DNA from 3 places in the Conexibacter sp. W3-3-2 genome. Region 1 is predicted to be linked to each of the others. Evidence: riboswitches for the same ligand, from Rfam matches in the RefSeq annotation. Region 1 holds a riboswitch; each other region holds the start of a gene.
What was found. A riboswitch is a leader RNA that binds a small molecule or an ion and turns the genes downstream of it on or off. The one in region 1 is predicted to bind cyclic di-AMP.
Positions count from the first base shown of each region.

Region 2: linked by a shared signal. The riboswitch ahead of GKE82_RS19000 (M23 family metallopeptidase) and the one ahead of GKE82_RS21130 (peptidoglycan-binding protein) in region 1 are both predicted to bind cyclic di-AMP.
Region 3: linked by a shared signal. The riboswitch ahead of GKE82_RS30450 (peptidoglycan DD-metalloendopeptidase family protein) and the one ahead of GKE82_RS21130 (peptidoglycan-binding protein) in region 1 are both predicted to bind cyclic di-AMP.

Region 1 is NZ_WLYW01000001.1:4,408,406-4,417,653, forward strand. Features, by position in the region: gene sufD (Fe-S cluster assembly protein SufD) at 1-177, shown strand, start outside; gene GKE82_RS21120 (peroxiredoxin) at 670-1,143, opposite strand; gene GKE82_RS29155 (hypothetical protein) at 1,166-1,510, shown strand; gene GKE82_RS21125 (M20/M25/M40 family metallo-hydrolase) at 1,507-2,340, shown strand; cyclic di-AMP (ydaO/yuaA leader) riboswitch at 2,394-2,543, shown strand; gene GKE82_RS21130 (peptidoglycan-binding protein) at 2,551-3,648, shown strand; gene GKE82_RS21135 (DCC1-like thiol-disulfide oxidoreductase family protein) at 3,689-4,135, shown strand; gene GKE82_RS21140 (TIGR00730 family Rossman fold protein) at 4,149-4,871, shown strand; gene arfB (alternative ribosome rescue aminoacyl-tRNA hydrolase ArfB) at 4,876-5,289, shown strand; gene GKE82_RS21150 (hypothetical protein) at 5,252-5,605, opposite strand; partial or broken gene GKE82_RS31645 (response regulator transcription factor) at 5,729-6,190, shown strand; gene GKE82_RS31650 (hypothetical protein) at 6,264-6,386, shown strand; gene GKE82_RS21160 (response regulator transcription factor) at 6,393-6,758, opposite strand; gene GKE82_RS21165 (ATP-binding protein) at 6,755-8,302, opposite strand; gene GKE82_RS21170 (trypsin-like serine protease) at 8,602-9,248, shown strand, end outside.
Region 2 is NZ_WLYW01000001.1:3,960,546-3,969,793, reverse strand. Features, by position in the region: gene GKE82_RS19010 (BlaI/MecI/CopY family transcriptional regulator) at 325-723, shown strand; gene GKE82_RS19005 (hypothetical protein) at 729-1,742, opposite strand; cyclic di-AMP (ydaO/yuaA leader) riboswitch at 1,774-1,914, shown strand; gene GKE82_RS19000 (M23 family metallopeptidase) at 1,917-3,017, shown strand; gene GKE82_RS18995 (cytochrome c oxidase assembly protein) at 3,049-3,867, shown strand; gene GKE82_RS18990 (vitamin K epoxide reductase family protein) at 3,875-4,492, opposite strand; gene GKE82_RS18985 (thioredoxin domain-containing protein) at 4,489-5,154, opposite strand; gene GKE82_RS18980 (hypothetical protein) at 5,220-6,593, shown strand; gene GKE82_RS18975 (heavy metal translocating P-type ATPase) at 6,633-8,657, shown strand; gene GKE82_RS18970 (cytochrome c-type biogenesis CcmF C-terminal domain-containing protein) at 8,639-9,248, opposite strand, start outside.
Region 3 is NZ_WLYW01000003.1:124,572-133,819, reverse strand. Features, by position in the region: gene GKE82_RS25500 (class I SAM-dependent methyltransferase) at 1-449, shown strand, start outside; gene GKE82_RS25495 (M23 family metallopeptidase) at 537-1,742, shown strand; gene GKE82_RS25490 (hypothetical protein) at 1,782-2,243, shown strand; gene GKE82_RS25485 (CHAP domain-containing protein) at 2,240-2,821, opposite strand; gene GKE82_RS25480 (molybdopterin-dependent oxidoreductase) at 2,866-3,585, shown strand; gene GKE82_RS25475 (cytochrome b/b6 domain-containing protein) at 3,575-4,285, shown strand; gene GKE82_RS30450 (peptidoglycan DD-metalloendopeptidase family protein) at 4,641-5,714, opposite strand; cyclic di-AMP (ydaO/yuaA leader) riboswitch at 5,748-5,881, opposite strand; gene GKE82_RS25465 (hypothetical protein) at 6,000-6,338, shown strand; gene GKE82_RS25460 (FkbM family methyltransferase) at 6,411-7,112, shown strand; gene GKE82_RS25455 (DUF4396 domain-containing protein) at 7,118-7,516, opposite strand; partial or broken gene GKE82_RS29445 (metal-sensitive transcriptional regulator) at 7,582-7,878, opposite strand; gene GKE82_RS25445 (heavy-metal-associated domain-containing protein) at 7,962-8,177, shown strand; gene GKE82_RS25440 (hypothetical protein) at 8,177-9,097, shown strand; gene GKE82_RS25435 (cation-translocating P-type ATPase) at 9,094-9,248, shown strand, end outside.

The DNA.
Region 1 (9,248 bases):
ATCGACCCGGACCAGCTGTTCTACCTGCGCTCCCGCGGTCTCTCGACCGCGCAGGCCCGCCGGCTCGTCATCGAGGGCTTCCTCGAGGCGACCGTCGAGCGGCTGGAGCAGGGCCCGATCCGCGAGCAGGTCACCGGCGCGATCGAGTCCCGCCTCGCCGCCGTGCTCGGCGCCTGACCCGCGCGCCCCACCTCACGCTGCACCGTGCGCCCCGGCTCTGCCGGGGCGCACGTCGTCGTGGCCCCCGCCCGGGGGCGTTCTGGGTGATCCGAGTGCCATATCCGGGGCCCGGATCACCCAGTTCGGGCGCGGTCGGCGGGTGGGCCCGGTCTGGCGGGGCGTGCGGGGTGTGCGCACGGTCGCGCCGGGGCCGCGCCGGCCAGCACCGCCAAGCGCGGCCCGGCGCCGTCCGCGCCGCCCCGCCCCGGGCGTTCTGGGTGATCTGGATGCCATATCTGGGTCCCCGATCACCCAGTTCGGGCGTGGTGGCGGACCGGGTGGGAGGGGACCGCGGGGTTATGGCGCCCGGCGCGCCGCGCTCAACCCTCGATCAGTGCTCGAGGGTTCAGGGTGACCCGGGGATCCGAGCGGGCGTCGGCGATCCCGTGGTCACCTCGCGGCCGCGACCGACCCTCGACCCGTGGTCGAGGGTTGCTCGGTGGCCGGCGCTCAGGTTGACGGAATCCCGGGGGCCGGGAGCTGCTCGAGGATCTCGCGCAGGTCGTCGACCGTCTTGTACTTCAGGGCGAAGCGGAAGCTGTGCACGTACGCGACCGTGCCGGTCTCGTCGACGATCACCGTGCCGCGCTTGACGCCCATGACCTTCGAGTCCATGTCGTAGGCGGCGGCGACCGCGCCGTCCTCGTCCGCCAGCAGGGGGACGTTGAGGTCGTACTTGCGGTGGAACGCGTCCTTGGACGCCTTGTCGGCGCCGCTGATCCCGACGACGACCGCCGGCAGCGCCGCGAGGTCCTCCGCGTGGTCGCGGTAGTCGCAGAACTGCTTCGTGCAGACGCTCGTGTCGTCGCCGGGGTAGAAGAGCAGCACGACCCGCCGGCCGCGGTGCTCGGAGAGGGTGAAGGCGCCGTCCGTGCCGGGGAGCGTGAAGTCCGGGGCGGCGTCACCGACGGAGAGATGGCCCATGGATCTACTGTACGCCCCTCGCATGCCCGACTGGACCCGCTCGCACGCCGCCCGGATCGCCGCCACGGCCGTCCACGAACTCGAGGCGCTGGTGGGCATCAGCTCGCCCTCCGGCGACCGTGCCGGCGCGGAGCGGTGCGTCGCGGCCCTCACCGCCGACCTGCCCGCCGACGCGCTCGTCGAGCGCCTGACGTGCTCGACCGCCGGCAACGCCGACGACCTCCTGATCCGCGTGCCCGGCACCGGATCCCGCCGGATCGTGCTCGTCGGGCACGTCGACACGGTGATCTCGCACGAGCTCCACCAGCCGCTGCACCCCGACCCCGACGTCCAGGGGCGCTCCGCGGCTCGGGGGCGATCGACATGAAGGGCGGCGACGTCCTCGCGCTCGGCGTCCTGCGCGCACTTGCGCACGACCGCCGCGACGAGCTCGCCGAGGTCGCGCTGCTGCTCGTGACCGACGAGGAGTGGCGCACCGCGCCGTTCGCCCACGCCGCGCGCTTCGCGGGCTGGGACGCCTGCCTGTGCTTCGAGGCGGGCGAGCTCGACGCCGACGGCCGCGACGCGGTCGTCGTGCGGCGGAAGGCCGCCGGGACCCTCGAGATCACCGCCACCGGCGTCGCCGCCCACAGCGGCGCCCGTCCGGACGACGGCCGCAACGCCCTCCTGGCGCTCGCCGAGGCCGCCCGCGTCGTCGCCGCGCACCACGACCCGGCCGGCTCCGACCGCCTGACCGCCGTGCCGACCGTGCTGCACAGCGGCGAGGCCCTCAACGTCGTCCCCGCCGGCGGGCAGCTGCTCTGCGACGTCCGCGCCGACCGGCTCGACGCGTTCGACCCGGTGATGGCGGCGATCCCGCGCGAGGTCGGCGGCGCCACCCTCGCCGTGCGCAACCTGCGCGCCTGGCCCGGCATGGACGCCCGCGAGCCCGCCGCGCCGGTCCTCGCGCGCGCGGGCGCGGCACTGGGTCGCCCGATCGTGCCCGCGTCCCGCGGTGGCGCGAGCGACGCGAGCCACCTCGCGACCGTGATCCCGCTGACGATCGACGGTCTCGGGCCGCTCGGGGGCGGCGCGCACGCGCCGGACGAGCACGTGCTGGAGGACTCGCTGCGGTCGCGCGCGGAGGTCGCCCTGGCCGTCGCCGACGCGGTGCTGCGCCAGCAGCAGCCCGATGCTCCGGGTCCCGGAGTCGGTTGACGTAACCCCCCGCCGCGGGATTCTGTAGCCTTCCCGCCCAGCCGAACAGCAACCAGCCGAGCTCGCCCCACGCCAGTGGAGCGGGACGGGGGACCCAACGGACCGAGCGATCGGTCGGGGGCGAATCCCGGGAACCACCCGGGTAGCGCAGCACTCAGCGCGAGCCCGACAGCTAACCCCGTAGGCGTCGAGAGCAAAGGGTTACCTGCCGTGCCGAAGCCGTACCGCCGCCGTACCGGAAGTCTCCGTCAGATCGCCGTCACCGTCGTCGCGTCCTGCGTGGGCGTGGGGGCGGGCACCGCCCTCGTCGTCCCGGTCGCGCAGGCCGCGACCGCGTCGGCCGCGTCCTCCAAGCTCGGGGACCGCGCCCTGCGCGTCGGCGCCAAGGGCGCGGACGTCAAGCAGCTCCAGAAGCTGTTGGTGCAGATCGGCATCAAGACGTCGACCGACGGGGTCTTCGGCTCGGGCACGAAGTCCGCGGTGCAGAAGTTCCAGCGGGCCGCCGGCCTGGAGGCCAGCGGCACCGTCGGCCGCAAGACGGTCACCGCGCTGCGCAAGGCGACCACCGGCGGCGGCGCGAACCTCGCCTCCGGCGGCTTCGACTCGCAGGGCAACGCGAGCACCGACCGGCTCGGCGAGCGCATCCCCGTCAAGCGGGGCATGAGCGGCCGTGACGTGAAGATGCTCCAGGACTTCCTCACCCGCACCGGCACCCGCACGACGATCGACGGCGAGTTCGGCACCGGCACCTACAAGGCCGTCCGGACCTTCGAGCGCGGCAACGGCCTGACGATCGACGGAATCGTCGACGCGAACGACATCGCCGTCCTGCGCGGCCAGCTCGACGCCGGCCCGAACGCCGCCGTCGGCGCGCAGCCGCTCGAGCTCGCCCCCGGCGACCGCGCGAAGGTCGGACCGGACGGCAAGGCGATCGCCCCCGCGAACGCCCCGCAGGCGGTCAAGGACTTCATCGCCGCCGGCAACGCCATCTCGCACAAGCCGTACATCTACGGTGGCGGTCACGGCAAGTGGGAGGACAAGGGCTACGACTGCTCCGGCTCCGTGAGCTACGCGCTCTACAAGGCGGGCCTCGTGAAGTCCTCGATGCCGTCCGGCGGCTACGAGACCTGGGGCGAGGACGGCCCCGGCCAGTGGATCACGATCTACGCCAACGGCGGCCACATGTACGCGGTCGTCGCGGGCATCCGCTTCGACACGAGCGGCATGAAGGACGACGGCGGCTCGCGCTGGCACACCTCCAGCCGCCCGACGAAGGGCTACGAGGTCCGCCACCCCGAGGGTCTCTAGGCCCGAGGGCCCGCTGCGGCGGTCATCTACGCTCCGGGGCGTGAGCGATCGCGCCCTGACGGTCCTGTACGACGCCGACTGCGGCTTCTGCCGCTGGTCGGTGGCGTGGATCCTGCGCCACGTGCCGGCCGGCTCGATCGTGCCGCGCACGATCCAGTCGCCAGAGGGCCAGGCGCTGCTCGAGGCGGCGGGTGTGCCCCCGCAGGACCGCCTCCGTGCTGCGCACGCCCACCGCGCCGGCGACCCGCCACAGGCCCTGCGCAGCGGCGGCGACGTGGCGCCGATGGTGGCGCCGCTGCTGCGCGGCCGCACGGGGCGCGCAGCGGGGCTCGGCGCCCGCGCGCTCCCCGGCCCGGTGCGCCGGCTCCTCTACGGGCAGGTCGCGACGAACCGCGTCGCGATCGGCCGGCTCGTCAGCCAGCGGCGGCGCGCCGAGGCGGACGCGCTGCTCGCCGCCGCCGGCGACGGGCCGCGCCGCGACGGATAGCCTCCGCGGTCGCATGAGCCTCCCCGACGTCCCCGCCCGCGCGCCCCGCAGCCCCGACGAGGAGCTGCTCGGCGCGCAGCTGCCGACGGTCCGCGCCGACCTCGACGACGGGCAGCGGACCGCGCGCGCCACGGAGGAGCTGGAGACCGGCTTCCGCACCCTCGCCGACCTCGGGCGCGCGATCTCGATCTTCGGGTCGGCGCGCGTGCCGCAGGACGCGCCCGAGTACGCGCTGGCCCGCGAGACCGCCCGGCGGCTCGGGGAGGCCGGCTGCGCGATCATCACCGGCGGCGGCCCCGGCCTCATGGAGGCGGCCAACCGCGGCGCCCAGGACGCCGGCGCCACGTCGGTCGGCCTCAACATCGTCCTGCCGTTCGAGCAGGCCCCGAACCCCTACCAGGACATCGGGCTGCTGTTCGACTTCTTCTTCACGCGGAAGGTCATGTTCGTGCGCTACTCCAGCGCGTTCGTGGTCTTCCCCGGCGGGTACGGCACGCTCGACGAGCTGTTCGAGGCGCTCGTCCTCATCCAGACCGAGAAGATCGACAACTTCCCCGTGGTCCTCGTCGGCGTCGACTTCTGGTCGCCGCTGGTCGACTGGATCCGCGGGCGGCTCGTCGACGACGCGCTGATCTCCGCCGACGACCCCGCGCTGTTCGTCGTCACCGACGACGTCGAGGAGATCGTCCGGACCGTCGTCCACGGCTGCGCGCAGCAGTGGGCGCTGCCGGAGTGAGCCCGTGCCGGACGACCTGCGCATCAGCGGCGCGCTGACGATCCCCGCGCAGGAGATCGTCGTCCGCGTCTCGCGCTCGTCCGGGCCCGGCGGCCAGCACGCGAACGTCACCGCCTCCCGGGTCGAGGTGGCCTTCGACGTGCGCGCCTCGGCGACGCTCAGCGCCGCGCAGCGCGCGCGGCTGCTGGAGCGCGTCGGGCCGGTCGTCCGCGCGGTCGCCCAGGACGCGCGCAGTCAGGCCCGCAACCGCGAGCTCGCGCTCCAGCGGCTCGCCGCCCGGATCGCCGCCGGCCTGCACGTCCCGCGGTCGCGGACCCCGACCCGCCCGACGAAGGCGTCCAAGCGCCGTCGCGTCGAGGCGAAGGCGCGCCGCGGCGAGATCAAGCGCGGGCGCTCGCGGCCGTCGCAGGACGACTGAGCGCCACGCTGACGGCCCGCCCCAGCTGGGCGGGGGAGAACGGCTGCACCAGCAGCTCCAGCGGTGCGAGCCCGGCGACCCCGTGGGGCTGCGGCACCGGGCTGCAGGCGACGAGCGCGACGTCCGGGCGGGCGGCGCGCAGCAGCCGGGCCAGCGCGACCCCGGAGGCGCAGCCCGCCTCGAACACGAGCGCGTCGGCGTCCGCGGGGTCCAGGGCGGCGTCCGCGGTGACGGTCTCGTGGCCGTGACGGCGCAGCAGGCGCTCCAGCAGCTCCCGCGTCTCCTGCACCGGCTCGAAGATCGCGACCCTCGCCATACGGCCGTCAGCGTTCCATCCGTGGGAGGGAACGGTGCGAGCGTCTGGTATGAGACGGGTATGACCGGCGCCCGGATCCTCGTGGTCGACGACGAGCCCGACGTCCGCGGCCTCCTGCGCGAGATGCTCGAGCGGGCGGGCATGACGGTCCGGGAGGCGGCCGACGGCCGCGAGGCGCTGCGGGTCCTCTTCGACGCGCGGCCCGAGTGCATCGTGCTCGACGTGACGATGCCCGGCCTCGACGGCTGGGCGACGCTCGAGCGGATCCGCGACATGACCGACGTGCCCGTCCTGATGCTCACCGCGCGCGCCGGCGAGATGGAGAAGGTCCGGGGCCTGCAGGCGGGCGCCGACGACTACGTCACCAAGCCGTTCGGCCGCCAGGAGCTGCTCGCCCGGATCGGGGCGCTGCTGCGCCGCGCCTCGACGACCGGCCGCGCCGCCGAGGCGGCACCCCGGGAGACCTACGAGGACGCGCTCGTGCGCATCGACGTGGCCAACGCCGAGGTCCGCGTGCTCGACCAGCCGGTGTCGCTGACGCCCCTGGAGTTCCGGCTGCTGACCGCGTTCGTGCGGCACCCCGACCAGGTCCTCAGCCGCGACCAGCTGCTCGAGCTCGTGTGGGGGGGACGCGACCGGGGGCGTCGCCGGCGAGCAGGTGAAGCTCTACGTCGGCTACCTGCGCCGCAAGCTGCACGCGGTCCTCGGGGACGACGACGGGCCGATCGAGACGGTCCGCGGCTTTGGCTACCGCTGGCGGCCGTCGGCGCCCGACGCCTGAGCCGGCTCAGCGGCGCAGCAGCGCGTCGACCTGCGCGACGAGCGACTTCGGGCTGAACGGCTTGCGGACGTGCCCGTCGGCGCCGGCCTCGCGCGCGGCGCGCAGGTCGCGGTCCTGCACCGCCGCGCTGACGACGAGCACCGGGAGCGTCGCGGTCGGCGGGTGCGCCCGCAGGCGCCGGGTCAGCGCGAGGCCGTCGAGGCGCGGCATCATGACGTCGAGCACGGCGATGTCCGGGGTCCGGTCCCGGACCACCTCCCAGGCGGCCTCCCCGTCGTGGGCGACAACCACCTCGTGCCCGGCCCGCTCGAGCGCGATCTGCACGAGCAGCACGATGTCGCGGTCGTCGTCGGCGACGAGCACGAGGCTCACGACGCCCTCCCGGACGGGTCGTACGGCAGCCGGACGGTCACGGTGGTGCCGGCGCCCTCGGTGGAGCGCAGGGCGATCGTGCCGTGGTGCGCCTCGGCGATCGTGCGGCAGATCGCCAGGCCGAGCCCGGCGCCCGGCATCGCGGCGCTGACCGCGTTGGAGGACCGGTAGAAGCGCTCGAACAGGTGCACCTGGTCCCCGGCGGGGACGCCGACGCCGTCGTCGGCGACCTCGATGACCGCGGCGTCCCCGTCGTCGCGCAGCGCCACGGTGACGTGGCCGCCCTCGGGCGTGAACTTCAGCGCGTTGCTCAGCAGGTTGTCGACGAGCTGCCCGAGCCGATCGGGGTCGCCGGCGAGCGCGGGCACGTCGGCGAGGTCAGCGCCGAGCTCGATGCGGCCGCGCTCGGCCGCCGGCCGCGCCGCCTCCGCGCTCTGCGTCACGACCGCCGCGAGCGTCACGTCGGTGCGCTCCAGCGACAGTCGCCCGGCCTCGACCTGGGCGACGAACAGGAGGTCCCCGACGAGGCGCAGGAGCCGGTTGGCGTTGCGGTCGACGACCCCGAGGAACCGTCGCGCGTCCGGGGGCAGGTCGTCCTCCTCGTCGCGGACGAGCTCGAGGTAGCCGATGATCGACGTCAGCGGCGTGCGCAGCTCGTGGCTGACGAGCGCGAAGAACTCGTCCTTCAGCCGCTCGGACTCGCGCTCGGAGGTGATGTCGTGCAGCGCGACGAGGCGCCCCATGCGCTCCCCTTCGCTGTCGCGGACGGGCGCGGCGTAGCGGCGGTAGGTGCGCTCGTCGAAGACGGCCTCGTCGCGGACCTCGCGGTCGGGGTCCAGGCCGGGCGCGTCGACGCGCGCGTGGCGCTGCCAGAGCGTCGCCATCGCGGCGTTCTCGGCGACGAGCTGCCCGTCACGGTCGAGCAGGCCGATCGGGTCGGGGGTCGCGTCGAGGACGGCGCGGTTGACGCGCGAGGCGACCTCGATCCGTCGGGTCTCGGCGGCCAGCGCGGCGTTCTGCTCCTCGAGCCGGGCCTGGGTGGCCTGGAGGTTCGTGGCCATCGCGTTGAACGAGCGGGCGAGCTCGACCGGCTCGGCGTCGCCCTCCTCGGCGACGCGCGCGTCGAGGTCGCCGCCGGCGAGCGCGGACGCCGCACGGTTGACGCGCCGCAGGGGCACGACGATGTAGCGGGTCAGGTACGAGGTGAGCGCGAACAGCAGCAGCGTGGCGAGCACCATGCCCGCGACCCCGATGACCGTCGCGCGCCGGACGTCGTCCTCGGCGTCCCGGCGCAGCCGCTCGGCGTCCCGGGAGCGGGCACGGATCGCCGTGAGCGCGGCCGCCCGTGCGGCGGGCGAGCGGTCGGCGGTCGGGGAGAGCGCGCGCGACGCCTCGCGCACGACGAGCGCCTCGGCCGCCCGGACCCGGTCGGTCGCGCGGTCGGACTCGCGGACCGCCTGCAGCAGCACGCCGAAGACGAGCGCGACCAGGGCCGCGACGACGCCCGACGCCGTCCCGAGGCGCGTGATGAGGTTGCGGTTCACCGGCGGCGAGCGTAGCGCCGGGCTCGGCGACGGCGCCCGCAGGTCGGGCGGGCGACGGGCCTGCGGACGGCTCGCCCGGAGCCGACGACGGGGGCGCTCGTGGGCGCACGCGCCGTCGTCGGCCTCGGGGAGGACGCGACTGCTGCGGGTGGCGGGGCCGGGGCCCCGGGTCGCGCAACCCCCGTCGCGTCGTTGGTCACGACGGGCAGCATGCGACGTCCCGGGTGGGGGACGGGAAGGCCCGGGGAGGAATTCGGTAGGAGGCGCGCGGACGCGAGGGGCGGTGCGAGAATCGCGGGGTGCCCGCACGGATGCCCGCCCGCCCGTCCGCCCGCCGCGCGCTGCTCGCCGCGGCGCCCGTCGTGCTCGGCCTGCTGCTGCCGGCGGCCGCCTCCGCCGCCGCGACTCCGCGCGTGGTGAACGGCAGCCCGGCGGCCGTCGACCAGGCGCCGTGGACGGTCGCGCTCGTCCAGCGCGGCGTCCCCGCGACCCGCGGGCAGTTCTGCGGCGGCACGCTGATCGGTCCGGCCACGGTCGTGACCGCCGCGCACTGCGTCGCCGGGGAGGTCCCGCGCGCGATCGAGGTGCTCGCCGGCCGGCGGTTCCTCAGCGGCAGTGGCGGGCGCCGGGTCGCCGCGTCCCGGATCGCGCTGGCGCCCGGGTGGACGCCGCGACGGGAGAGCCCGGACATCGCGGTGCTGACGCTCGCCGAGCCGGTCGAGGGCGTGCCCCTCGCGACGCTCCCGGAGGCCGACGACGCCGCCGCGACCCGTCCCGGCCGGCGGCTGCAGGTCAGCGGCTGGGGCATGCGCTCCAACCGCACGGGCTCGACCGCGGACGCGCTGCAGGCCGCCGAGGTGACGGCCCGCTCCGACCGGGCCTGCCTGCGCGCCTACCTGTTCCTGTTCTCGCCACGCGAGATGGTCTGCGCCAACGACGTGCGGTC
Region 2 (9,248 bases), 450 kb from region 1:
GCCTCGATCGCGCGGGACGTCAGCGCGGCGCCGACCCGCGTCGGCAGCCAGCGCGGGTCGCCACGACCCTCCAAGCGGGGCGTCCGCCACGCGATCGCCAGCAGGACGAAGGTCACGAGGACCACCGTCGCGGCCCCGAAGCCGAACAGCCATTCGGGAATCGGAAGGTCGGCCCGGATGACGAGCCCGTGGGCGGCCGCCGAGGTCGGCAGCAGGAGCAACATGGCGGCCGCCAGGAGCGCGGGAGCACGCAGACGCGCGGGGACGAGCACCCGGCAATACTACGCCCTGTAGTGCTTTGGAGTGGCGCAGTAGACTCCGTCCGTGCCCCAGAAGCGACTCCCGGAACTGCACGAGCTCGAGCGTGAGGTGATGCTCGAGATCTGGTCGCGTCGCGAGTCGACGGTCCGTGAGGTCCTCGACGGGCTCAACGCCCGCGCCGACAAGACGCGCGCGTACACGACGGTGATGACCGTCATGAGCCGGCTCGCGGAGAAGGAGCTGCTCGTGCGCCGCCGCTCGGGCAAGACCGACCACTACTCGGCCGCGATGACACGGGCGGACTACGAGGAGCGCCGCGCCGCCGGTGAGGTGGCCAACCTCGTGGACGAGTACGGCGACACCGTCCTGGTCCACTTCGCCCGCTCGATCCAGCAGCTCGACCCCGAGCGTCGCAAGGAGCTGCGGCGGCTCGCGGGCAAGAAGCCGGCCGGCGGCGCGTAGGTCCGCTACTGGTCGAGGGCCTTGCGGATCGCGCCCTCGAAGGAGCGGAACCCGAAGGAGCCCTCGAGTCGTTCGGCGACGCGCCCCTGGGCGTCGATGGTGAACAGCCACGGCTCCGACGGCAGGTTGAAGGCCTTCAGCGGCGCGCGCAGGCCCTTGTCGAACGAGTTCTCCACGTAGACCTCCTGGTGGATGAAGCTGACGCGGTCCCCGTACTCGGACTCGAGCTGAGCTGCGATGTCGACGACGGGTCCGCACACCCGTGACTCGCAGAGCTGCGGTGTCGCGAAGACCAGTGCGACCGGCTTCTTGCCCAGGACGTCCGCAAGGCTGTCCTCGTGGAGGTCGTCGGGCGGCAGTCGCGTGTCGATGGACTCGAGGTCGCCGCCGGCGGATTCGACGGTGTCGGTGGGCGTCCGCGGTGCCGGCTCGCCGACGTCGGGCACCGCGTCGGCCTTGCCGTCGACCACCTTGATCTGTGTGCCGGACCCGATGAGCTTGCCGTTGATGTCGCTGGCGACCAGCACGTTGTAGGTGCCTGGGCCGTCGACCGTCACGCGCGCATCGTAGATCGCCGCGAACGGGTCCTTCTCGCTGGCCGCCTGCCGGGAGCGGAACGGCGGATCGGTGACCAGGAGGTCCGCCGGCGCGGCGAACGGCCCGAGGACGCGTGCCTTCCTGCCCTTCGCCAGGTAGACCACGGACGGCGCGTAGACGAATCCGGTCTTCTCGTCGATCAGGCCGAACGCCAGACGGGTGCGAGTCGACGGGTGGATGCTGGTTCCCAGTGCGACTTGAGGGCCGGCTCCGTCGAGCGACCGGCTGAGCTCGTCGAGCGTCTTCTGCCCCGGCTTCGGGAACCGGGCGAGGTCGACCGCCGTCGCCTCGGTGAGCTTTGTGCGCAGCGCCGAGGACGACGGCCCACGGGGTTCCGCTGAGCTGCCGTCCGACGCCGAATCACCTCCACAGCCGACGAGGAGTGCGGCGCAGACGCCGAGAATCGCGAGGTATCGAGTCATCGTCTACGACGGATCGTAGTACGCTTGTGGCGTCATAGCAGCGCCGAGTCGTCGTGGCACCGGTCACGGCGAGCGGGGGACCCACTCCTGGGGCGAATCGACCTCGTGTCGTAGCGCGACTTTTCCGCGCGAGTCCGTCAGCTAACCCCGTAGGCAGACGAAAAGAGATTCGCGTTGACCTACACCAGGCTGTTCCTCGTCGTACTCGCGCCCACCGTGGCGCTCCTGGCGCCCGCCGGCGCCACCGGCGCTCCCAACGCGGGCGGCGCGACGATCCCCGACCCGGCCCGCGCAACCGCAGCGACATGCGCGTCGGGCGAGAGCTGGGCCTGTCGGCACGGCCAGTCGCTCACCGTGGCCGGCACCGGCCTGGACGGAGTGACCCGCGTGGTGTTCCTCGGCGGCAAGAACTCAAAAGACGACCGGACCGCCACGCCGACGTCCGCATCGCCGACCGCCCTGGCCTTGACCGTGCCGCGCGGCGCGCGCAGCGGTCCGCTGCGCCTCGTGAGCCCAGCCGGCGGGTCCGGCCGGACCGCGCGCCTGCGCATCCTCACCACGCCCGTCCCCCAGGCCGACGTCACCGGCGGCACGACCGATCTCGCACCTGGTGAGGCCCTGATCGCCGGCTCGCGCAAGCGGATGCTGCTGCAGTACACCGCTTCCGTCGCGGGCACCGTCGAGGCGGCCCGCGTCGACAACGGTGCCGTCATGCGGTCCTGGCCCGTAGCCGCGGGCCCCGGCGAGCAGCGGTGGGACGGCACGGTCGACGGCGCCGTTGTCCCCGAAGGGCGATACGTCCTGCGCCTCGCCGGACAGCCGACGGCGTCCCAGGCGAGCTCCGCCGCCGTGCAGGTCCACGACGCGATCTTCCCGATCCGCGGCAAGCACGACCTCGGCCAGTCGGCGACCAACGACTTCGGCGGTGGACGGGGCCATGGCGGGCAGGACATGTTCGCGCGCTGCGGCACCCCACTGGTGGCGGCCCGCCCGGGTACCGTGCAGTTCGAGGCCGTGCAGTCCCGGGCCGGCAACTACGTCGTCCTGCAGGACAAGACCGGCCGCTCCTACACCTATATGCACATGCGCGACCGCGCGCTCGTGAAGAAGGGCGCACGCGTCCGGGCCGGCCAGCGGATCGGGTACGTGGGCCAGACCGGACGCGCCTCCGGGTGCCACCTGCACTTCGAGCTGTGGACCGCCCCGGGCTGGTACACCGGCGGCGAGGGCATCGATCCGCTGCCGGAGCTGCGCCGGTGGGACAGCTTCAGCTGAGCGCCGACGAGGACACCTCGGCCCGGCAGCGATGACACCGGACACCTCGTGGACGTTCGCTCCCGGCCCGGCGCTGCTCGTCGCACTGCTGCTTGGGGGCTACGTGTGGCGCTGGCGAGCGGTCAGACGGACGCCGTCGGGTGCACGCGACGCGCCGATCTGGCGGCTGCTCGTGTTCCTCGGCGGCATCGTCAGCCTCAGCACTGCCCTGTTCTCCCCGCTCGACGCGCTGGGCGAGCAGCTCTTCGCGATGCACATGGTGCAGCACGTGCTGCTGCTCGACGTCGTCCCGATCCTGCTGATCCTCGGGTTGACCAAGGTCCTCCTGCGCCCCGTCACGCGCCTGCTCCAGCCGCTGGAACGGCAGGCGGGCTGGTGGGCCGGTCCGGTCTTCGCGATCCTGCTCTACGTCGGCGTCATGTGGGTGTGGCACATCCCGGCGCTCTACGACTCGGCGGTCGAATCGTCAGCGATCCACATCCTGGAACACGTCTCGTTCACCTTCGGAGGCGCGCTCTACTGGTGGCATCTGCTCTCCCCGATCCGAGCCCGCCACGGACTCGCCGGCCTCGGACCGGTCGTCTGCATGGTCGTCACGAAGGTGCTCGTCGGAATCCTCGGGATCTTCCTGACGTTCGCCCCTCGCCCCCTGTACGACGTCTACGCGAACGGGCCCCGCTACTGGGGGTTGAGTGCCCTGGACGACCAGGCCCTGGCCGGAGCCATCATGGCGATCGAGCAGTCGGTGGTCATGGGGATCGCGCTCGCCTTCCTCTTCATCCGCGCGCTCGGGGAGGCCGACCGGGCCGATGAGCGCGCGGAACGTCACGCACTCGACGGCCAGTCGTGAGACTCGCTCAGATCTTGTCCATCCAGTAGTCCCAGAACCCCTGCGCCAGGACGGCGCCGACCACCAGCAGCCAGACCGTGAGCACCACGCCGTGGAGACTCACGAGCCGCGCGACCGGCCCTTCCAAGCGTGCCGGGACCGGGAGCCGCCCGGAGCTGACGTTCGCGAGCGTCACGTACACGAACATCGAGATCGTCATGACCCAGACGACCATGCAGTACGGACAGAGCGCCTCGATGCGATACACGCTCTGGAAGATCAGCCAGTGGACGAAGATCACGGCGTATCCCAGGCCGACCTGCGCGATCAGCCACACGGAACGGGGCAGCCGACCACCGGCGACCAGGACGAGCCCGAACGCGAAGACGACCGCGAACCCGGCGATCCCGATCAGCGGGTTGGGAAAGCCGAACGCCTCCGCCTGGTCCGACGTCAGGACCGAGCCGCACGCCAGCACGGCGTCGATGGTGCAGGCGGGCACATGGGTCGGATCCTCCAGCACCCGGACCTTCTCGACCATGAGGATGACCGCGGCCGCGAGCGCGACCGCCCCGGGAACGAGCAACACCCACCCGACGACCCGATCCAGGAACGCCGGCGCGTTGCGCTGCGGCTCGGTGCTCACCTGGCGGTGAAGGCGGACTCGATGTCGGAGCGCAGCTGGTCGGCCGACTGGAGGTTCATCATCTCACCGTTGAGGAAGAGCGTCGGGGTGCTGACGACCCCGAGGTTCGCGCCGTCCTGCATGTCCTTCTCTATCCGCGCGATCGTCGCCGGCGATTCGAGGTCCGCCTGGAACTTCGTCATGTCGAGCCCGAGGTCTTCGGCGTACCCGATGAAGACGTCCTTCTTGGAGTCCTTGGACTCCCCCCACTCTTTCTGGGTCTCGTACATGCGCTTGTACATCGGCTCGAGCTTGCCCTGCTTGGACGCCGCCTCGACCGCCTGCGCAGCGATCTTGCCGTTGCGGTGCCCCGGGAGCGGGAAGTAGCGGATGGCGAACGTCATGCGACCCGCGTACTCCTTACGCAGCTCCTCGATCAGCGGGTAGACGGCGGCGCAGGCCTCACACTCGAAGTCGAGGAACTCGACGAGCGTCACCTTCCCGTCGGCGGCGACGTCCAGCTTGTGGGTGTCAGCGCGCATGACCGGAGTCGACGCCACGGTTTCGGGTGCGGGCGTCGCCGCTGTCGGCTGGTCCGACGCGCTGTTGCCGAGCGCGAGACCGAGGATGACGGCGAGCGCGACGACGACGAGGCCGAGGCTGATCTTCAGATTGGTGCTCATGGGGTCCTTGTGCGGGAAAGCGGGAGCGGGCCGACCTCCGATACAGCGTAGTAGATTCACGCTCCGTGCCCCCGCACTCGACCGCCTGGGCCGCACCGATCGCGGCAGCGACCGTTGCAGCGGCACTCTGGGCGCTCTTTGCCGGCGGCTCGGTCAACTACGACGCCGCCTATGGGCTGCTCTGGGGCTATCAGGTCGCGGCCGGGTCGGCGCCGGAGTTCGTCGTGCCGCTTGCACCGACGCCGAAGCCGCTCGCGCTCCTGCTCGGTGTCGTCCTCTCTCCTCTCGGGGACGGGGCCGCCACCGGACTGCGGGTTCTCTCGTTCGTCACCCTCGGAGCGCTCGCCGTGGTGTGCTTCTCTTGCGCACGGAGCATCGGCGGGCGTGCCGGGGGCGTTCTCGCCGTCGTGCTGGTCCTCGGGTCGGTCCCGTTGCTGTCGTTCGGGACGCGCGGGTACCTCGACGTGCTGTTCGTCGTCTTGGCCCTCGCGGCCGCGCGCAGCCTCGCGCGGGACGCCTCCGGCGCGCGTGTGGCCGGCCCTCTGGCGATTGCCGGTCTCATCCGACCGGAGGCCTGGGTGCTCGCCGCGGCGCACCTGGCGTGGGTGTGGCGCGTGGACCGACGCGTGCCCCGCGGCCTCATGGTCCTCGCGGCGAGCCCGGTGGCCGTCTGGCTCCTCTGCGACCTCGCCGTCACCGGCGATCCCTTGTGGTCGCTGACAGGCACGCGCGCGAACGTCCAGGCGCTCGGTCGCGACACCGGCTTGGGGTCGCTGCTCACCACGGCACCCCGGCGCATCGGGGAGATCGTCCGGGAACCGGTCCTCGTCGGAAGCCTTTTGGCGCTGCTGACGTTGCGCCGGCAACCAGCGCGCCCGGAACTCGTTCTCGTCGCACTGGGCGGACTGAGCCTGCTGTCCTTCGCCGGACTGGTCCTGGCGGGATCGCCCGTGATCGGCCGGTACCTCCTTCTGCCGTCGGTCGTGCTCATCGTACTCGTGGGCGGCGCGGCCGGCAGGCTGCGGCGCGACGTCCGCGGTGCCGTCGCAGTTGCGGCGGTCGCGTTCGGGGCGGTCGCGGTAGCAACGATCCCCGCCCAGCTGGACCGGCTGTCGACGCTGCGCACGGCGCTGCGCGCCCAGACCACGATCGAGCGGGATCTCGAGGCGACGGCCCGCTCCGCACGGGCGTTCGCCGACTGCCGCCCGGTCTTTGTCGAAGGCCACCGGCAGGTGCCGGTCGTCGCCCGCACGCTCGGGCTGCGTGCCGCCACGATCCGGCTGTACCGCGGCCCCACCGACGGCCTGGCGCTCGTGGCGGCCACCGCCCGTGTGCGCAGGCTCGCCGCGCTGGACCGGACCGTCCGTCCCGCGTCTGCGGCATCTGGTGGTCCCAGGAGTGAGGCATCAGGCTCGTGGCGCCTGATAAGACGGTGCTGAGACTCATTACTATGTTGCGTAGTAGTTTAGCCTCCGGGAGTGAGCGCCACCCTGGGAACCGAGCCGATCCTCGACGCAGCCGACCGTGCTCCGAGGGGCGAGCACGACGGCCACGACCACGACGGACTGCTGGACGTCTTCGGTGCCCGCACCGAGATCGCCTTCTCGCTGCTCGCCGGCGCCGCGGTCCTGACCGGGTGGATCCTGGAGACCGTCGCTGACGTCGAGGGAGCCGTTCCGACCGTCCTGTTCCTCGCCGCGTACGTCTTCGGCGGATCGCTGACGCTGCGCGAGGCGTACCAGAGCGTCCGCGCAGGACGCTTCGAAATCGACTTCCTCATGCTCGTCGCCGCGGTGGGCGCGGCGGCGCTCGGCAAGTTCTTCGAGGGCGGACTGCTGCTCTTCCTCTTCAGCCTGGGCCACTCCCTGGAGCACTACGCGATGGGCAGGGCCAAGCGGGCGATCGAGGCCCTCGCAGAGCTCGCGCCGAAGACCGCGCTCGTCCGCCGCGACGGTGCAGAGCTCGAGGTCGCGGTGGAGGCCCTGGCCGTCGGGGACACGGTGATCGTGCGACCGAACAGCCGGATCCCGGCGGACGGCTTCGTACTCGACGGGACGAGCAGCGTCGACCAGGCGCCGATCACCGGAGAGAGCGTGCCGGTCGACAAGCAGCCGGTCGAGGACCGGACCCATGCTGCGCAGGCATCGGACAGCCTCGACGCGTCGAACCGGGTCTTTGCGGGGACCATCAACGGCACCGGGGCCCTGGACATCTACGTGACGCGCCGCGCCGCGGACAACACGCTGGCCCGCGTGGTCCAGCTGGTGAGCGAGGCCGAGACGGGGCAGTCACCCACCCAGCAGTTCACCAACCGGTTCGAGCGGTACTTCGTGCCGGCGGTGATCCTGTTCGTCCTCGGCCTGACGGTCTCCCCGGTCTTCACCGGCGAGGACTTCGGCGACTCCTTCTACCGCGCCATGGCCGTGCTCGTCGCCGCGAGTCCCTGCGCGCTGGCGATCGCCACGCCCAGCGCCGTCCTCTCCGCCGTCGCCCGCGCCGGGCGCAGCGGCGTGCTGGTGAAGGGCGGCGGACCCCTCGAGGATCTCGGCCAGCTCCAGTCGATCGCGTTCGACAAGACCGGGACGGTCACCGAGGGCAAGCCGCGGCTCACGGACGTGGTCGCGGGTGACGGCATTCCTGAGGCTCGGCTTCTGCGCGCCGCGGTCGCGGTCGAACGGCTGAGCGACCACCCGCTCGCCAGGGCCATCGTGCGGGACGGCGTCCCGCGCCTGGCCGAGGAGCCCGCGACCGCCACCGAGCTGCAGAGCATCATCGGCCGCGGGGTCCGTGCATCCCTCGACGATCAGACCATCCACGTCGGCAAGCTCGCACTCTTCGCCGAGATCGACGGGGCGGCGCCGCCGACCACGATCGTCGCGGCCGTCGAGACGCTCGAGACTGCGGGGCGCACGACGATGGTGGTGCGCCACGGTGACGAGTACCTCGGGGTCATCGGCGTGATGGACACCGCGCGGGCCGGTGTCGCCGAGGTCGTCCATGATCTCCGACAGCTGGGCGTCCGGCGCATGGTGATGCTCAGCGGCGACAACCAGCGCGTCGCGAACGCGATTGCCGGCGAGGTCGGCCTCGACGATGCGCGGGGCGACCTCATGCCGGCCGACAAGGTCACCGAGATCACAGCGCTCCGTGCGCAGGGGACCGTCGGCATGGTGGGTGACGGCGTCAACGACGCACCCGCGCTCGCCTCCGCGACGGTGGGAATCGCGATGGGCGCAGCCGGGTCCGACGTGGCGCTGGAGACCGCCGACATCGCCCTCATGGGCGACGACCTGCGCCGCCTCCCGTTTGCCGTAGGACTCGGCCGGACCACCAACGCGATCATTCGGCAGAACCTGATCGTGAGCCTCGGCATCGTCGCGATCCTGATCCCGGCGACGCTCCTGGGCCTCGGGATCGGACCGGCGGTGTTCGTCCACGAGGGCTCGACGCTGCTGGTGGTCGGCAACGCCCTCCGGCTGCTGGCCTACCGCGAGACCACCTGACGCCGCCGGCCGGGGAGGAAGCGCCCCCGACGCGGACGCCGGAGCGCCAGGGCCGCGCCGGCTCCCATCAGGCCCGCGCCGATCCAGATCCACGAGACGCCCGAGCGCACGATGACCCGGAAGGTCACCGCGGGCGCTCGCACGACGTACCGCTCGGCGATGGCGGCGATGATCAGCGCCTGCGCGGTCGGAGGGACCGTGGCGAAACGACGGTTGGCCTCGTCGATCGGCGAGCGGAGCGTCTGGAGGTCCGGAGACGCAGCAACCCAGAGGTCGCGTCCGAGCGATGCGCGGATCCCGATCTCGCTCGTGGCCTCACCGTCGAAGAAGCGACCGAACGTGCCCTTCGAGCTGTCCAGCGACGGGTAGTACTCGCGGGCCGGGGAGAGCGTCGTCAGCCTTCGTCCGTTCTCCCAGACGCCGAGCCGGGCCCCGAAGGTGATCTTCTCGCTGCGCACCTCTGCGACAGGGCGCTCGTAGTGGACGCGGTAGCCCGCGACGCTGACGCTGTCCCCCGGGCGCATCGTCACGTCCTTTCCCGACGAGGATGCGCCCGCCACGGCGACGCCGGCGAGCATCACGACGAACCCC
Region 3 (9,248 bases), on a different contig from region 1:
GGTACGGACTCGGAGCCATGGTCATGCTGCGCGCACTCGAACGCAACGTCGAGGACGGAGGTCACGCCGGACGGCTGATCAGCTTCGACCCCGACCCGACCGCGGGATGGATGGTTCCCCAGCGCCACGCCGACCGCTGGACCTGGGCGCGGGCCACCACCCAGGACGCACTCGCCGCCAACCTCGCCGGCATCCGCGTCGACCTCTTCGTCCACGACACGCCCTCAGAGCCCGACCTCGAACGGTACGAGTTCACCACCGCGGCCGACGCGGCCGCCCCGGGCGCCGTCCTGTGCTCGGGCAACGGGCAGAACACCCCGGCGCTCCGCGAACTCTGCGACCAGCGCGGCTTCCCGTTCATGCACCACGACTACGCCGCCGCGGGCCACTTCTATCGCGGAAACGGGATCAGCTTCGCCACCGCGACCCGCATGACCAAGACCCTCTGAACCGTCACGGACCGGGCGGTCCTTGCAGAACCGCATAACGCGGCGAACCAGGTCGAGACCAACTCCTACGATACGTAGGATAAACGGATGGTCCCTGTCTTCCGGGCGGGAGCAGCGCTCCTCGCCGGCATCCTCATGGCCCTTCTTGCCGGCCAAGGCACCTCCGGCGCACGCCTCCCCGATCCCGCCGACCTCGCCGCACGAGCGGAATCCACCCGCGCAACGATCGTCCGAACCCGGCTGCGTGAACGCCGGCTGGCGCTGAGCATCAACTCCTTCCAGCGCCGGATCACCAAACTCGGAGCGCGCGGAGCGGTCCTCGAGCGCCGACTACAGACCCTCCGCACCCGCTACGCCGCCCGCGCAGCCGCCCTCGCCACGACCCGCAGAACACTGCGACGTCAGCGGCGGCGGACCGCCCGGCTTCGCAGCCGGCTCGGCCAGGTCCGAGACCTGCTCGCGGTCCGGCTCGTCGCCGAGTACAAAGCAGACCCGCCGGACCTCGTCAGCGTCGTCATCGGCAGCGACGGCTTCGCTGGCCTCCTCGAGCGCCGGGAGTTCCTGCGCCGGCTGCAGCGCAGCGATCAGGAGCTCATCCGTCAGGTCAGGCGCGCACAGACCGAAGCCGGGACCGCGATCGCCGCCCTCAAGCCACTCCAAGACCGCCAACAGACCGCCGCTCGCCGGGTCCGCCAACAGGCTGAGACCGTCCAGGCCGCCCGCAACGACGTCGCACTGATCGAGCTACAAATCGCCGCGGCACGCGACACGCGCCGACGCTCACTCGCCCTGGCGAAGGTGTCCCGTCGTCGCCAAGAACGTCACCTCGTCGCACTCCAGCGCGAGCAGCGCCGAGTGAGGGCGATCCTCGCGAAGTCCGCCCGGCAGGCACCAGCCAGTGCTTCGGCCGCGCCGACAACGACCGCAGGCGGAGCGCTGCAGATGCCTGTCTCCGGACCGCTGACCAGCCCGTTCGGCCCGCGCTGGGGACGTCTGCACGCCGGGATCGACATCGCCGCCCCGGGCGGGACGCCGATTCGAGCTGCAGAGGCCAGCCGCGTGGCCACCGCCGGCTGGATGGGGGGCTACGGGCTCTACACCTGCATTCAGCACACCGCCTCCAAAGCCACCTGTTACGCCCACCAGTCGCGCCTGGGTACCCGGACAGGCGCGACCGTCCGCCGCGGGGAGATCATGGGCTACGTCGGCAACACCGGCAACTCGTTCGGGGACCACCTGCATTTCGAGGTAAGAATCAACGGACAGCCGGTCAACCCGCTCGCATACCTCTAACTCCCTACTCCTACGAGATGTAGGATAAAGGATGTGATCGTGACCGCCTTTCGAGCCTGGCAGCTGCGTCAGTGGGTGGCAGCCGCCGCGGGGACGGCGCTGGCCGCCGCGGTGATCGGCATCCCGACCGGGATCATCCAGACGTCGTACTACACGCGAATGACCCCGGTGCTCTGGTGGAACTGGCCCGTCTGGGCGGCCTCGTCGCTGCTGCTCGGGCTGACGGCGGCGACCTATCTACGGGCAGCCCCGCAGAGCCCGCGGGGGACGACCCGCAACGCCGGTGCGACGCTGCTGTCGACCTTCGCGGTCGGCTGCCCGGTCTGCAACAAACTGATCGTCGCGCTCGTCGGCGTCTCCGGCGCCCTGGACTACTGGGCACCGGTCCAGCCACTCCTCGGTCTGGCCGGTGTTGCGCTCCTGCTCGCCGGGCTGCGGATTCGCCTGCGGGGCCAGATCTCCTGCGCCAGCCCGCAGGTCGTCGGCGTCCCCGCCGGCTAACGCGCGCCAGGCCGCACGAATCCCACAGCGCCCCCGGCGTCAGGCCCATAGTTCCGGCGTGACACCGCGTCCGATGAGTTCCCTTCAACGACGGTCAGCTCGCCCCGCGGACCGACCTTCTCCACCACACCCATGTGCTCGTCCCACAAGATCAGGTCGCCGGGCCTCGGGACGTCGCTCCTCTTGAGGGTCCGGCCGGTCCGCGACGCCCACGACCATACGTCGTCAACACGCGCAAAGCCCTGACCCGCGTCGCCAAGAGGTGTGCCGGCCCGCGCCGACACCCACGAGGCGAAGTACGCACACCACGGGCCCACGGGACCCCCCGGCACAGAGCGACGGTACTCAGCGATCCTCGGCGAGTCATTGGAACCGGGAGGGGCCTCGCGCACGCCGACCTCGGCAGCGGCGAACGTCGCCGCCGAATCCCCCGCGTTCGAACGCGATGGGGGAGACGCCGTCGCGCTGGCCAGGACCGACGAGAAGGCGACCGGCGAGTCGGTCACCTGGACGGGAACCGGCCCGGGGACGTACTGGCGGATCTCAGCGATCCGCGCCACGACCAGCTCAACGCTCATGAACCGGTGATCGGCAGACACAGCATCTCCTACACTCTGTAGTGATGACGAGTTCGTCGGACGATCCGGCTTCACAGGAGACGACGCCCATCGGGCGCCGCGCGTTTCTCGGAACACTCGCAGTCGGCGGGGTGACGCTGGCCACCGGAAACGCGCTCACCGACGCCCTCGCACGACTGGCCTCACCCATCACCGGCCGGCTTCCGCAGGGCGTCCGCGACGCTGTCCCCGCGTCATCGTCGGGATGGCGGATCTACACCGTCTCGCGCCCCATGCCGCAGTTCGAACCGTCGCGCTGGCGGCTCGATATCGACGGCGACGTGACACAACCAATCCGCTACAGCTACGACGAGCTCCTCACCCTTCCTCGCACGACGCAGACCTCCGACTTCCACTGCGTCACCGGATGGAGCGTCCAGAACGTGCGCTGGGAAGGGGTGAGCGTCGCAGCGATTCTTGACCGAGCCGGGCTCCTCGCGGGCGCCCGTGCCGTCCGGTTCGTTTCCGCCGAGCGCCCCTACGTGGACTCACTGACCCTCGCTCAAGCCCGCCTCGACGACGTCCTGCTGGCCTACCGCATGGACGGACGAGCACTCTCCCGCGCGCACGGAGCCCCGCTCAGACTCGTCGTGCCGAAGATGTACGGCTACAAGAGCGTCAAATGGGTCGAGCGCCTGGAGGTGACCGGCGACCGGTCGCCGGGATACTGGGAGCAGCGGGGGTACGACGCCGACGCGTGGATCGACCCCGACGATGCGGTCTGAGCTCGTCCCGCGGTTCAGCGCCACCGCGCGCGCCCTGCATTGGATCCACGCAACGGGGTTCCTGGCGATGACCTCTACCGGCCTTGCCCTGTACGTCCCGGCCTGGAGTGGACTCGCCGGCGGCCGGACAGCGCTGAAAGCCGTCCACCTCGCGGCCGCCGCACTCTGGTTTGCCGGCATCGCGGCGACCGTGGCCGTTGCCGACCGCAGGGCCCTTCGGTCAGCCCTTCACGACCTCGAGCACTTCGACGTCGACGATCGCCGCTGGTTCAGAAACCGCCGGGTCCCCCAAGGACGCTTCAACGCCGGCCAGAAGCTGCATACCGCGCTGCAGGCCGGGCTTGCCTGCCTGCTCGGCCTCTCCGGAGCCCTGCTGTGGCTCGGCGAGCGCAACCACGCCTTGCGCACCGATGGCGCGCTCACCCTGCACGATGCCGCGGGCACCGTGGGACTCGTCCTGCTCAGCGGCCACCTGTGGTTCGCCGTCATTCAGCCGTCCACCCGTCCAGCGCTGCGCGGGATCGTGACCGGCCGGGTCTCACGGGACTGGGCACGCCACCACCACCCGAAATGGGACCCGCGCCACGAGACCCGACCGCCGACCGCTCCCGGGCAACGCCTCGTCGCGCTCGCAAGCCTCGCGCTCGGAGCCGGCGTCGCGCTCCTCTTCCTCCGTGAGGGCGACCTTCTTCCGCTCTGAGCCATCACGAGGCCCTGAGCCTGGAGCCGCACCGGGGCCGTCCACCCTCGCGCCCGGCGGTTCGACGACGCCGCGGCCCTTGCTGCCGCGCGACCCGGGCTACCCGTCGTCTGGACCCGCGGCCGATGACCCGAGGGCGACCCGTCGGTACAGCACCGCGCCCGTGAGCGTCTTTCCCGCGGATTGCGCCCACCCATGACGGCGTCCAACGCTCAGGGCCTCAAGCACTTCACGTTGCTGGCACCCCAGCATCCCGGCGAGGTCCCGTGCTGTCACGGACCGTCCATCGAGCCGCTCCAGCGCGAGGCGGAGAGCGGCGATCAAGTCACTCATCGCCACCCCGTTATACCGGAATTCAGCTAAAAGAGTCCCAGCGACGAAGCTCGGGCAACGGGTCGACGCCCTCGCCGCCCGTGTACCACCCAGGAGCCGTCCAGAGCTCGAAGTGCAGATGGCATCCGGACGCGCGGCCCGTCTCGCCGACGTACCCGACCCGCTGACCGGCCAGCACCTTCTGGCCCTTCTTCACCAGCGCGGCATCGCGCATGTGCATGTACACGTAGGACTGGCCGGCCGCGTCCTGGAGAACCACGTAGTTCCCGGCGCGGTCCTGCGTCGCCGCGAACTGCACCGTCCCGGGCCGAACAGCGACCAGCGGCGTTCCGCACGCAGCGAACATGTCCTGGCCGCCATGTCCCCGGGCACCGCCGAAGTTGTTCGTGTCGCTCTGACCGAGGTCGTGCTTGCCACGGATGGGGAACATCGCGTCGTGCACCAGCAGCGACTGCGCGCTGGCCTGCGAGGCGGTCGGCTGGCCGGTCAGCCGCAACTCGTAGCGGCCATCGGCCACGACGCTGCCGTTGGCCGTGCCATCCCAGCGAATCTCGCCGCTCCCTGCCGGCACCGGCCATGAACGGACCGCCACGCCGTCGCTCAGACGCACCGCCTCGACCGTGCCGGCGCCCGACGCCGAGTACCGCAGCACGGCCCGCTTACGCGACCCGGCGATCAGCGCCTCCCCGGGCTTGAGATCGGCCGCGGCACCAGTCACGTCCGCCTGAGGAGCCGCGCCCGTCAAGATCCGCAGCTTCCGGGTGCGACTCGATCCGCCCGCGGGGCTCTGCAGCCGCAGGACGCCCGACCGAGCGCCGCGCGGCACCGTCACCACGAGTTGCTCGGCGGACCTGGTGACCGGCACCGCCGACCGGTCGTCGCGCGAGCCCTTCCCGCCGAGGAAGGCGACACGCTCGACCCCATCGAGACCTTCGCCGGCGATCGTCAGGGTCTGCCCGACCCGGCAGGCCCACGACTCGCCCGATGCGCAGGTCGCGACCGACGCCACCGCACGGTCCGGAATCGCCGCGCCTCCGGTCGAGGTCTGCGCGCCGGCAGGGGCTGCAGACACAGCGGTGGTCATCAAGGCGAGCACGGTCAGGCTCGTGATCCGTCGGGGGTGCACCAAAGGCTCTCTTTCGTCGGCCTACGGGGTTAGCTGACGGGCTCGCGCAGAAAGAGTCGCGCTACGACATACGGTCGATTCGCCCCGTGAGTGGGTCCCCCGCTCCTCGACACGCGAGGACTCGGCGCTCCTATGACGTGTAGGAGATTACTCCACGGGACGGCGTTATGTCGATCCAGTCAGCGCGCACCAGCTCACGGGGTGCCGCGGCACCGGTATTGCACCGAGATCTGAGGCCTGCAGTACGTTGCGCGCGTGGGACCGGTCAGGACACGACGCCTGCTGTGGCGCCGCAGCGTGCGCTGGGCGTTGCTCGGTGTGCTCGCCGTCATCGCGGCATCGGTCGTGATCCATCACCCGGCTCCGGTCGCCGACCACGGCGACGGTCACCACCACGCGATCAGCGAGCTGTTGCTGTGCGTGGCGCTGGCCGGAGCCGCGCTGCTCAGCGCGACCGCAGCAGCACTCACGAGCATGGGGGGGACGTTCAGGCCGTCGTCGGTCTCCGTCCCTCGCGGCCTTCCTGCACCGGCGGTCCCGGCGCCCCGCGCGCGGGCCGGGCCCCCCGGCCGCCACTCGATCCTGCGGATGTGACGAGGGCGCGCGCCCCATCCTCTCGGGTGGGCGGCGACGACCCCTTTCCATCTTCCACAGGAGAACACCAGCATGGCCAGCCCGCTTCACCGCGCCCTCGACAAGGTGCGACTGCCGTACCGCTCGCGCCGGTTTCGCGCCGCGCTCGACATCCAGCCCCGTGCCGACCTCGTCGGGATCGCCGACCCCACCTACGGCGGCTACGTCGTCCCGGCCTCGCTGCTGCGGGAGGACAGCGTCGTGTTCCTCTGTGGCACCGGGACCGACATCACCTTCGACCTCGAGCTCATCTCACGCTTCGGCTGCCGCGTACTGGCGATGGACCCGGTCCCCGCCGCCGCGGAGTACGTCGCGCAGGCGGCCGCCGACGAGCCCCGTCACGAGTTCCTGCCCTACGCGCTGTGGAACGAGGACACCGAGCTCACCTTCCACGCTCCGCGCGTGGAGGGCTACATCTCCCATTCGGCCACCGACATGCACGGCACGGAGGTCGCGTTCACCGCGACCGCCCGCCGGCTGGCCACCCTTGCCGCCGAACGCGGAGTCGGACACGTCGACCTGCTGAAGATCTCCGCCGAAGGCAGCGAATACACCATCCTGGACGACGTGCTCGCCTCCGGGATCCCCGTCACGATCATCGCCGTCGAGTTCGCGACCCCGGTCAAGCCGGCCGTCCCGCTGGCCCACGTCGAGAAGCTCACCTCGGCCGGGTACCAGCTCGTCGCCGCCCACACCGCCGACTACAACTGGAAGCTCACCTTTGTTCGGACCTGAACAGGTCAGTGCGCGTGATGGGCGTGCACCAGGGCGTGCCCCTTGCCGCGGGCGATCAACCACCGGTTCGCGGCGAACGCGAAGGGAAACGCGATCGCGAACCCGCCGAGCATCGGGCCCCAGAAGAGCAGCTCGTCAAGATAGGCGTCCATCGCTCCCGGGTATAGGGCCATGAACCCGTTGTCGATGGCCTCCATGATCGAGATCGACACCGTGTCGGTCGCCAGGGCGATCGGCACGATCGCGCCGATCGTCATCCCTGCGCGGTAGAGCGGTAGGGACGTGAGAAGGTAGCCGAAGACGAACGCCAGACCGACCGCCAGGGCGATCGACGCGAGGTCGCCCCAACCCAGCGCGGTCGAGATGACGAGTCCGAGGATCTCGCCGATCAGGCATCCGGTCATGCAGTGCAGCGTCGCCGTGACGCTGAGGCGGTTGAGGCTCTGGGCTCCGTGATCCATGACCTCACCCCCCGCCGCATGAGGCGCGCGACCGCACCTATCAGCTCATCGGTGCGGTCCTCCCGGAGCTGGCCCTCAGCGCCCATGACGCAGTGGTGGGCGTGCTGATCGAGCAGGCCGAGGGCGACCTTGTCGAGGGCCGCCTGGATCGCGCCGATCTGCGTCAGGACATCGATGCAGTACCGGTCGTCCTCGACCATCGACTGCACGCCGCGCACTTGGCCCTCGATGCGTCGCAACCGCTTCTGCAGCTGGTCCTTGCTCGCGCTGTATCCCCGCGCCGAGGTGGTGGAAGTCGTCGTCATGCACCCAACAGTAGCAGTACCCCCAGGGGGTATGCTAGCCTCCGTCTTGCATACCCCCACCCCGTATCTACGAGAGGACGAGCATGACCCAACTCAGCGAGCGCACCTACACCGTGACCGGCATGACCTGCGGACACTGCGAACTCAGCGTGCAGGAGGAGGTCGAGGAGCTCGCGGGCGTCACCACCGCACATGCGGACCGCACCACCGGAACGCTGACCGTCACCGGCACCGACCTCGACGACGCAGCGATCCGCGCCGCCGTCGCCCAGGCCGGCTACGAGACGGGGAGCGCCTGATGAACCCCCCGACCCGCATCGCGCTCTTCGCCGTCACCGTCGGACTCGCCGCAGGCGGCGCGGCCCTCGCCGGCGCCGCGATCGATCCCACCGACGGCGCCGTCACCGCCGCCCCGCACTCTGCTGCCGACGCGCCCGCCGCGCAGGGGAGCCCTCACGGCGGCGGCCATACCAGCGACCGGTCGACCACAGCCGCGACCGAGTCTGCACAGGCGCCTGCCCCGGGCCTGGCGATCTCCCAGGACGGCTACACGCTCAAGGTCGACCGCACGACCCTCGACCCCGGCCGCCCGGCCCGGCTGACGTTCCAGATCCTGGGTCCCGACGGCCGACCGCTGCGCGACGAGTACGAGCGCTCGCACGAACGCGAGCTGCACCTGATCGTGGTCCGGCGGGACACGACCGGCTTCCAGCATCTGCATCCCACCAAGGACGGGTCCGGGACGTGGGGCACCCCGCTGCGTCTCGCCGAACCGGGCGTCTATCGCATGTACGCCGACTTCACCGTGGAGGGCCAGAAGCGGACCCTCGCCGCGGACCTCAACGCCCCCGGAGCGTTTTTGCCGGCCAAGCCTGTGGCCCTCACGCGCAGCGACCGCGTCGCCGGGCTCGACGTGCGCCTGGACAGCACGCGCGCACGCGCCGGCACGGAGTCCGAACTGACCTTCACCGTCAGCCGCAACGGCCGCCCGGCCACGGACCTGCAGCCCTACCTCGGCGCCCGTGGCCACCTCGTCGCACTCCGCGCCGGCGATCTGGCCTACCTGCACGTCCACCCGCTCGAGGAGACCGCGACGCAAACCGACCAGATCAGGTTCGCGGCGACGTTCCCGACCGCCGGGCGCTACCGCCTGTTCCTGCAGTTCAAGACCGACGGCGCCGTACGCACCGTCGACTACACCGTGGAGGTCCCGCGATGAGCACCACCACCCAGACCCAACAGCGCCTCGAGCTCCCCCTGGAAGGCATGACGTGCGCGTCCTGCGCCAACCGCATCGAGCGCCGCCTCAACAAGCTCGACGGCGTCCAGGCGACCGTCAACTACGCCACCGAGAAGGCCTCCGTCGCCTT